Linked DNA regions of Quadrisphaera setariae. The protein of the gene in region 2 binds, or shares a complex with, the protein of the main gene of each other region. Links are inferred from orthologs where the notes say so. Each region holds a gene or a part of one and is shown on either strand. Other genes may lie near its edges.

The links.
Region 1: the proteins of pcrA (region 2) and uvrB are in contact, whole or in part, in a crystal structure (PDB 7EGT), measured with the Thermus thermophilus proteins. The link is inferred for Quadrisphaera setariae from one-to-one orthologs. Residues at the interface, in WP_096412145.1 of Thermus thermophilus: His654, Arg656, Phe657, Gln666, Asp668, Glu669, Lys680, Arg681, Leu682, Ser683, Lys685, Tyr686, Ala687; in WP_096411307.1 of Thermus thermophilus: Glu23, Leu25, Arg26, Asp27, Gly28, Glu29, Arg30, Phe31, Arg55, Glu326, Asp327, Phe328, Glu379, Ser382, Gln383, His398, Gly400, Arg401.

The regions. Positions count from the first base shown.
Region 1 is NZ_VKAC01000002.1:274,704-279,217, forward strand. The notes cover bases 999-3,964. They hold uvrB (excinuclease ABC subunit UvrB), read left to right. Parts: upstream 999-1,413; coding sequence 1,414-3,516; downstream 3,517-3,964. Other genes in these bases: coaE (dephospho-CoA kinase), read left to right, coding at 999-1,346; FMM08_RS04540 (TerC family protein), read left to right, coding at 3,752-3,964. Outside these bases: rpsA (30S ribosomal protein S1), read left to right, coding at 1-64; more of coaE, read left to right, coding at 168-998; more of FMM08_RS04540, read left to right, coding at 3,965-4,514. UniProt on the Escherichia coli protein: The UvrABC repair system catalyzes the recognition and processing of DNA lesions. A damage recognition complex composed of 2 UvrA and 2 UvrB subunits scans DNA for abnormalities.
Region 2 is NZ_VKAC01000001.1:192,613-197,194, reverse strand. What follows is about bases 721-3,754. They hold pcrA (DNA helicase PcrA), read right to left. Parts: upstream 3,446-3,754; coding sequence 995-3,445; downstream 721-994. Other genes in these bases: FMM08_RS01010 (bifunctional metallophosphatase/5'-nucleotidase), read right to left, coding at 3,530-3,754; FMM08_RS01020 (carbon-nitrogen hydrolase family protein), read right to left, coding at 721-857. Outside these bases: more of FMM08_RS01020, read right to left, coding at 48-720; more of FMM08_RS01010, read right to left, coding at 3,755-4,582. UniProt on the Escherichia coli protein: A helicase with DNA-dependent ATPase activity. Unwinds DNA duplexes with 3'-5' polarity. Translocates on single-stranded DNA with 3'-5' polarity. Initiates unwinding more efficiently from a nicked substrate than double-stranded DNA.

The DNA.
Region 1 (4,514 bases), on a different replicon or contig from region 2:
GGAGGGCACCCTGGCCTCCGACGAGGCGCTGGCCGCTCTGCGCGAGAAGCTCACCGGCGGCTGACCACCGCTGAGCGCTCGCTCACGCACGACGAGGCCCCGCAGCCCCTTCCCAGGGGGTGCGGGGCCTCGCCCGTGTCCGGCCGTCCCCGCCGTAGGGTCACCGGGTGCTGTTCGTGGGGCTGACCGGTGGCGTGGGTGCGGGCAAGAGCACGGCGGCCGCCGCGCTGCGGGACCTGGGGGCGGTGGTGGTCGACGCCGACGCCATCGCGCGGGAGGTGGTCGCGCCGGGCACGCCCGGGCTCGCCGCCGTCGTCGCCGAGTTCGGGGAGGGCGTGCTGGGTGCCGACGGAGCGCTCGACCGCCCGGCGCTGGGGCGGGTGGTCTTCGCGGACCCGCAGCGGCGTCGGGCGCTGGAGGCGATCACCCACCCCCTGGTGCTGGAGCGCACCGAGGCCCTCGTGGCCGCGGCGGTGGCGGCCGACCCCACCGCCGTCGTCGTCCATGACATCCCGCTGCTCGTGGAGCTGCGCCGCACGGATTGGTACCACCTCGTGCTGGCGGTCATGGCGGACGAGGGGGTGCGGCTGCGCCGGCTCGTGGAGGGCCGCGGGATGGCGGACGACGACGCGCGCGCCCGCGTCGCGGCGCAGGCCGACGACGACGCCCGCCGCACCGCGTCCGACGTGCTGCTCGACGGCTCCGGCTCCCCGGAGGACCTGGCGGACCAGCTGAGGGGGCTGTGGGTCGAGCGGCTGTCGCCGTTCGAGGAGCACCTGCGCACCGGTGTGCGGGCGCCGCGCCCGGACCACCCGGTGCTCGTGCCGGCGGACCCGGCGTGGGCGGTGGCGGGGGAGCGTCTGGTGGCGCGCGTCGCGCGGGCCGCGGGGGGGCGCGCGCTGGACGTGCAGCACACCGGCTCGACGGCGGTGCCCGGCCTGCTGGCGAAGGACTGCATCGACCTGCAGGTCGTCTGCGCGGACCTCGCGACGGCCCGGGAGGTGGCCGCAGACCTGCGCTCCGCCGGGCTCGTGGCGGAGGCGGGGGAGTGGTGGGACGAGCCGACGTCGCGCCGGGGCCAGGGGGGCGAGGCCTACCGGCGCGTGCCGAAGGCCTTCGCCGCGAACGCCGACCCGGGCAGGCTCGTCAACTGCCACGTGCGCGACGCCGCCAACCCCGAGGCGCGCGAGGTGCTGGCCTTCCGCGACGCCCTGCGCGCCGACCCGCACGCCCGCGAGGCGTACGCACTGCTCAAGCGCGGTCTGGCGCTGAAGCACCGCGACATCGACAGCTACGCGGCAGGCAAGACCGAGTTCATCGCCGAGGTGCTGTCCCGCGCGTCGTGATCGTCGGGCACCTGGTGGGCACCTGCTGGGAACAGCGGATGTCAGACCCGGCGTTCAGACTGTCACCATGCGCCCGGTCACCGATCTCCAGCGTCGCGTCGCGCCCTTCACCGTCGAGTCCGAGTTCTCGCCCGCCGGTGACCAGCCGACAGCCATCGCCGACATCACCCGCCGCATCCGCGCCGGTGAGAAGGACGTCGTGCTGCTGGGCGCCACGGGCACCGGCAAGTCCGCGACCACGGCGTGGACGATCGAGCAGCTGCAGCGGCCGACGCTGGTGCTGGCGCCCAACAAGACCCTCGCCGCGCAGCTGGCGAACGAGTTCCGCGAGCTGCTGCCGAACAACGCCGTCGAGTACTTCGTCTCGTACTACGACTACTACCAGCCCGAGGCGTACGTCCCGCAGTCCGACACCTACATCGAGAAGGACTCCTCCATCAACGAGGAGGTCGAGCGGCTGAGGCACTCGGCGACCAACTCGCTGCTGACCCGCCGCGACGTCGTCGTGGTGGCGTCGGTCTCGTGCATCTACGGCCTGGGCACGCCGCAGGAGTACGTCGACAGGATGGTGACGCTGAAGGTCGGGGACACCGTCGAGCGGGACGACCTGCTCCGCCAGTTCGTCACCATGCAGTACACCCGCAACGACCTGTCGTTCACCCGCGGCACCTTCCGCGTCCGGGGTGACACGATCGAGATCATCCCGGTGTACGAGGAGCACGCGATCCGCATCGAGATGTTCGGTGACGAGATCGAGAAGCTCTACCTGCTGCACCCCCTCACCGGCGAGGTGCTGCGCGACGAGCAGACGATGCACCTCTTCCCGGCCACGCACTACGTCGCAGGGCCAGAGCGCATGGAGCGGGCCATCGGCACCATCGAGGCCGAGCTGGCGTCCCGCCTGGCCGAGATGGAGGCGCAGGGCAAGCTGCTCGAGGCCCAGCGGCTGCGCATGAGGACCACCTACGACATCGAGATGATGCGCCAGGTCGGCACGTGCGCCGGGATCGAGAACTACTCCCGCCACATCGACGGCCGCGCTCCCGGCACCGCCCCGCACACGCTGCTCGACTACTTCCCCGAGGACTTCCTGCTCGTCATCGACGAGTCCCACGTCACCGTGCCGCAGATCGGCGCCATGTACGAGGGCGACATGAGCCGCAAGCGCACCCTGGTCGACCACGGCTTCCGCCTGCCCTCCGCCATGGACAACCGCCCGCTGACGTGGGAGGAGTTCCTCGAGCGGATCGGGCAGACGGTCTACCTGTCGGCCACCCCCGGCGACTACGAGATGTCGCGCGTCGGGGGGGAGTTCGTCGAGCAGGTCATCCGCCCCACGGGCCTCATCGACCCGCAGGTGGTGCTGCGGCCCACGAAGGGCCAGATCGACGACCTGCTCGGGCAGATCCGCGAGCGCGCGGCCAAGGACGAGCGCGTCCTGGTCACCACGCTCACCAAGAAGATGGCCGAGGACCTCACCGACTACCTGCTGGACCAGGGCGTGCGGGTGCGCTACCTGCACTCCGAGGTCGACACGCTGCGCCGCGTGGAGCTGCTGCGCGAGCTGCGCCAGGGCGACTACGACGTGCTCGTGGGCATCAACCTGCTCCGCGAGGGCCTCGACCTGCCGGAGGTGAGCCTGGTGAGCATCCTCGACGCCGACAAGGAGGGCTTCCTGCGCTCGGCGCGCTCGCTCATCCAGACCATCGGCCGCGCGGCCCGCAACGTCTCCGGCCAGGTGCACATGTACGCGGACCGGGTGACGCCGTCGATGGAGCAGGCCATCGACGAGACCAACCGCCGCCGCGAGAAGCAGATCGCCTACAACCGCGAGCGCGGTGTCGACCCGATGCCGCTGCGCAAGAAGATCGCGGACATCACCGACCTCATCGCCCGGGAGGACGCCGACACGGCCGCGCTGCTCGGTGGTGGTGGGCGTCAGCAGTCGCGGGGGAAGGCGCCCGTCCCCGGCATGGCGTCGAAGGGGGCCGAGGGCCGTTCGACCGCGGGCATGGCGGGCGCCGAGCTGTCCGACCTCATCCAGCAGCTGTCCGACCAGATGCACGCCGCGGCCGCGGAGCTGCAGTTCGAGCTGGCGGCGCGGTTGCGCGACGAGATCGGCGACCTCAAGCGCGAGCTGCGGGGCATGCAGCGGGCCACGACCGTCTGACGGGCTGGTCGCGCGGGCGGCGGGCGGGCGGCTCGCCCGTCTGATCGTCACAGCGTGCCGCGGGCGGATGTTCAAGGTACGGTAAAGAGAACGTGAGGGGAGTATCCCTGCGCGCAGGTCCGTCATCACGGATCCCGGTCGGTGCCGGGACCCGGGCCTGCGGCTGACCGGCCCACCGCCGGCAGTGGGAGAGACCTCCGGTCATTTCGCATCAGCTCGAAAACCGGAGGTTCTGATGGACGTCCCCCTCTGGCTGTGGGGAGCCACCCTCGCCGCCATCCTCGGCATGATCGTGTACGACTTCGTCGGGCACGTGCGCACGCCGCACGCCCCGACCATCCGCGAGGCCGCCATCTGGTCCGCGGCGTACGTGGGCATCGCCGTGCTCTTCGGCCTGGGCATCCTCGTCTTCTACGGCGGGCAGTACGGCGGGGAGTACTTCGCCGGGTACATCACGGAGAAGGCGCTCAGCGTCGACAACCTCTTCGTGTTCGTGCTGATCCTCGGCAGCTTCGGCGTCCCGCGCGAGTACCAGCAGAAGGTGCTGCTCATCGGCATCGCCATCGCCATCGTGCTCCGCGGCATCTTCATCGCGGTGGGTGCCGCGGCCATCCAGAACTTCTCCTGGATCTTCTGGATCTTCGGCGCCATCCTCATCTACACGGCGATCGCCCAGGTGAGGGCCCAGAACGACCACGACGAGGAGTTCAAGGAGAACGCGGTCCTGCGCTTCACCAAGCGCGTGCTGCCGACCACCGACGACTACCACGGCGACAAGTTCACGACGAAGATCGACGGCAAGCGGTTCGTCACCCCGATGCTCGTCGTGATCATCGCCATCGGGACGGCCGACCTGATCTTCGCCGTCGACTCGATCCCGGCCATCTTCGGCCTCACCCAGGAGGCCTACCTGGTCTTCGCCGCCAACGCGTTCTCGCTGCTCGGCCTGCGTCAGCTGTACTTCCTCATCGACGGCCTCCTCGACCGCCTCGTGTACC
Region 2 (4,582 bases):
GCCACCCCTCCCGCGTCCTCCGCGGCACGCGCCCGAAGGGGGTGGGCTCAGGTGGTGGCGGGGCCGGGGTGGATGTCGAGCCGGCGGTCGACCAGGTAGGGGTTGTCGCGGCGACCCGCCTCGACGACGGCGGTGTCGACGTCGGCCAGCAGCAGCGAGCTCGACGTGACGTCACCGGGCGGCGCCGCCGCCAGCACGCGCCCACTCGGCGCGACGATGCTGCTCAGCCCCACGAAGGCGAGGTCGACCTCGCGCCCGCAGTGGTTGGCGTACGCCACGTAGACCTGGTTCTCCCAGGCCCGCGCCCGGATGATCACGTCGGCGATGAAGGAGAACGGCTCCATCTGGGCGGTCGGCACCGCCACGAGGTGCGCCCCGGCCGCGGCGGCGGCGCGCACCGCCTCGGGGAACTCCACGTCGTAGCAGATGAGGACGGCGACCCTCACCCCGCCGACGTCGAAGAGCGACACCGGCCGGTCGCCCGGCACGAAGGCGTCGCGCTCGTCCGGGCCGAACAGGTGCGTCTTGACGTGGTGGCCGAGCACCTCGCCGTCGGCGCTGACGAGGACGGCGCTGTTGACCACCTGCCCGTCGACGCGCTCGGGCATGCCGACCAGCAGCGCGATCCCGTGCCGGCGGGCCACCTCGGCGACGGCCGGCACCAGCCCGCCGGCTGCGCGGTCGGCCATCTCCGCCGTCCGCTGCGCGCCCAGCTCGTAGCCGGTGAGGAACATCTCCGGCGTCAGCAGCAGACCGGCTCCAGCGTCGGCGGCCTCCGCCGCGCGCTCGTCGAGCTCGGCGAGGTTGGCGGCGACGTCCCCCAGGACGCCGGCCGACTGCAGGAGCGCCAGGCGCAGCACGGTCACCCCGTCATCCTGCCGCGCTGATGCGGTCCTAGAGGTGCGTCAGTGCTGAGGACCCCCTCAGACCCAACCGTGATCACGGGCGTGGTGCGCGACGGACTGCGCACAACGCCCATGATCACGGAGGAGGGTCAGAGCTTCTGGACGGGGGCGTAGCGCAGCAGCAGGCGCTTGGTGCCCTCGCTGCGGAAGTCGACGTGGGCCACGGTCTTGTCGCCGCTGCCCTCGACGGCCACGACCGTGCCCATGCCGAAGGAGTCGTGGGTGACCCGGTCCCCCACGGACAGGGAGATGACGGGGCGCGTCCCCGCGGTGCGCACGCCCGGCGTGCCCGCGAGCTTGGCCTGCGCAGAGGAGTGGCTGCTGCCGTAGCCGCCGGCGCTGTAGCTCGAGCCGCCGCGGCCTCCACCGCCGCTACCGCCCCAGCCGGAGGAACCCGAGGCCTCGGCGCGCTCCCAGCGCACCAGCTCGTGCGGGATCTCGTCGAGGAAGCGCGACGGCGGGAAGTACTGCGGCTGCCCCCAGGCGCTGCGCGACGCGGCGCGCGAGATCCGCAGGTAGCGCCGAGCGCGGGTGATGCCCACGTACGCCAGGCGCCGCTCCTCGGCGAGCTCGTCGTCGTCGGCGAGCGACCGCTGGTGGGGGAAGGTGCCGTCCTCCAGGCCGGTGAGGAAGACGACGGGGAACTCGAGGCCCTTGGCGGTGTGGAGGGTCATCAGCGTGACCACTCCGGAGTCTTCACCGGCCTCCTCGTCCGCGCCGTCGGCCACGGCGGAGCCGGGGATCTGGTCGGCGTCGGCCACCAGCGAGACCGTCTCGAGGAAGTCGGCCAGGGTCCCCCCGGGGTTGGCCTGCTCGTACTCGGCCGCCACGGCCGACAGCTCAGCGAGGTTCTCCACGCGGGACTCGTCCTGCGGGTCGAGGCTGGCGCGCAGCTCGGCCAGCAGCCCGGACCTGTCGAGCACGGCCTCGAGCACCGTGGACGGCCCGGCGCCGCCCTCGACGACGGTGCGCAGCTCGTCCATGAGGTCGGTGAAGCCGCGGATGCACGTCAGCGAGCGCGCGGCCAGGCCCGGTGCCTCCACCGCCCGCTCCAGCGCCGCCGGGAAGCCGATCCGCTCCCGCTCGGCCAGGGCCGCCACGCACGCCTCGGCGCGCTCGCCGATGCCCCGCTTGGGCACGTTGAGGATGCGCCGCAGGCTGACGACGTCGTCCGGGTTCGCCAGCGCCCGCAGGTAGGCGAGCGCGTCGCGCACCTCGCGGCGCTCGTAGAAGCGCGTGCCGCCCACCACCTTGTAGGGCAGCCCGACGCGCACGAACACCTCCTCGAGCGCCCGCGACTGCGCGTTGGTCCGGTAGAAGACCGCGACGTCGCCGTAGCGCACGCCCTCGTCGTCGACGAGCCTGTCGATCTCGGAGGCGACGAAGGCGGCCTCGTCGTGCTCGGCGTCGGCGACGTACCCGACGATCTGCTCGCCGGCGCCCTCGGCCGTCCACAGGTTCTTGGGGCGGCGGTCGGCGTTCTTGGCGATGACGGCGTTGGCGGCGGACAGGATCGTCTGGGTGGAGCGGTAGTTCTGCTCCAGCAGGACGGTCTTGGCGTCTGGGTAGTCCTCCTCGAACTCGACGATGTTGCGGATCGTCGCGCCGCGGAAGGCGTAGATGGACTGGTCGGCGTCGCCGACGACGGTCAGCTCGGCCTGCGGCACGCCGTCGGGCTGCCCCTCGGGTCCCCACGTCGCGCCCGGGCCGCCGACCAGCTCGCGCACCAGGGTGTACTGGGCGTGGTTGGTGTCCTGGTACTCGTCGACCAGCACGTGGCGGAAGCGGCGGCGGTAGTGCTCCGCGACCGCGGGCACGCCCTGGAGCACGCGCACGGTGGTCATGATGAGGTCGTCGAAGTCGAGGGCGTTGGCCTGCCGCAACCGTGCCTGGTAGAGCGCGTAGACCTCGGCGAGGATCCGCTCGGCGTGCGTGCCGTCGGCGGCCTTCGCGGCGTGCGCCTCCGGCGTGACCAGCTCGTTCTTGAGGTTGCTGATCTGCGTGGACAGCGCCCGCGGGGCGTAGCGCTTGGGGTCGAGGTCGAGCTCGCGGACGACGAGCGCGAGCAGCCGGCGGGAGTCGTCGGCGTCGTAGATCGAGAAGGACGAGCGCAGCCCGGCCGCCTCCGCCTCGCGGCGCAGGATCCGCACGCACGCGGAGTGGAAGGTGGAGACCCACATCGAGCGGACGGCGGGGCCGACCAGCCCCTCGAGCCGCTCCTTCATCTCGCCGGCGGCCTTGTTGGTGAAGGTGATGGCCAGCACCTGGCCCGGCCGGGCGCCGCGGGCGGCCACGAGGTGGGCGATGCGGTGGGTGAGCACGCGCGTCTTGCCCGAGCCGGCGCCGGCGACCAGCAGCAGCGGCGAACCCTCGTGGAGCACGCCCTCGCGCTGGGCGGGGTTGAGGCCCTCCAGCAGCGCCGCGGGGTCGATCCGGACCACCGGCCTGTCGGCGAGCACGCCCGGGCGCCCGTCGTCCGAGGGCGACCCGGCGGGGGTCTGCGGGACCGGGAGGGGAAGGTCGTCGAAGAGCGTGCTCATCGTCCGACGAGCCTACGTCCGACCACCGACACCCGGCTCCCTCCGGCGGCGACCCGTGGACGCGCTCGGAGGGAGCCGGGACCGTCAGACCTGCGTGATGCGGCCGGTGCCCGCCTCCGGGTACCGCGCCGCCGTCACCGTCCCGCCGAGGTCGTCGCGCAGGTAGCTCTGCAGCGCCTGCTGCTGGGTGGTGGGCAGCACCTCGAACGCCGCGCCGTCGAGGGCGTCGTAGCCGTCGCTGCCGCGCAGGAGGAAGTCGATCGAGGCCACGGAGATCGTCCCGTCGAGCACCCGCTGCCCGCCGACCACCACGGGCGTCCCGTCGGCCAGGGTCAGGGTCTGCACGCGGGCGCCGGGCGGCGCGTCCGGGTCGGCCGTGTACGAGAAGCCCGCCACCTGGGCGAACGAGCCCGCACCGGCCCCCGCGCCGTGGTCGACGGCGGCCACGAGCGCCTCCACCGGCAGTTCCGGCGCCACCGCCACGAAGTTGGCGAAGGGCGTGACGTCGTAGGTGTCCAGCGCGGACACGTCACCGGCCGCCAGCACCGAGTCGTTGCGGATGCCGCCGCCGTTCTGCAGCGCCACCACGGGCGGCGCCACGCCCGCGGCCTCGGCCCCGGCGCGCCCGGCCGCCAGCAGCGAGTCGGCCACGAGCGAGCCGAGCCCGGTCTCACGCGAGCGCACCGCGTCGCGCCGGCCGTCCAGCGGCACCTCGGTGCGGGCGACCACCTGGGAGGCGAGCCCGTCGACGTAGGCCGCCACGGGCTCCTCCACCTCGGCGACGACGTCGGGGTCCGGCGCCACCGCGTCCGGCCCGTTCGAGGTCACGGGCACCGGGCGGCTGGCGACGTCGTCGACGGCCACGAGGCGCCCCTCGGCGTCGAAGTCGACCACGAGCTGGCCGACGTAGCGGTAGAGCCCGCTCGTGGTGACCACGGGCACCCGCGCGCCGTCGGCCGCGCCCACCACCGCGGGGTACGGCAGCGGCGCGCCCGCGGCGTCGGTGCTCACCGCGTCACCGGGCAGCAGCGCGTCGCCGGGCGAGGCCATCACCTCGCCCCCACCCGCGGCGACGACGACGTCGACCCCGCGCAGCTGCGGCACGAGCGCGACCTCGTTGTCGACGTCCTGCAGGTG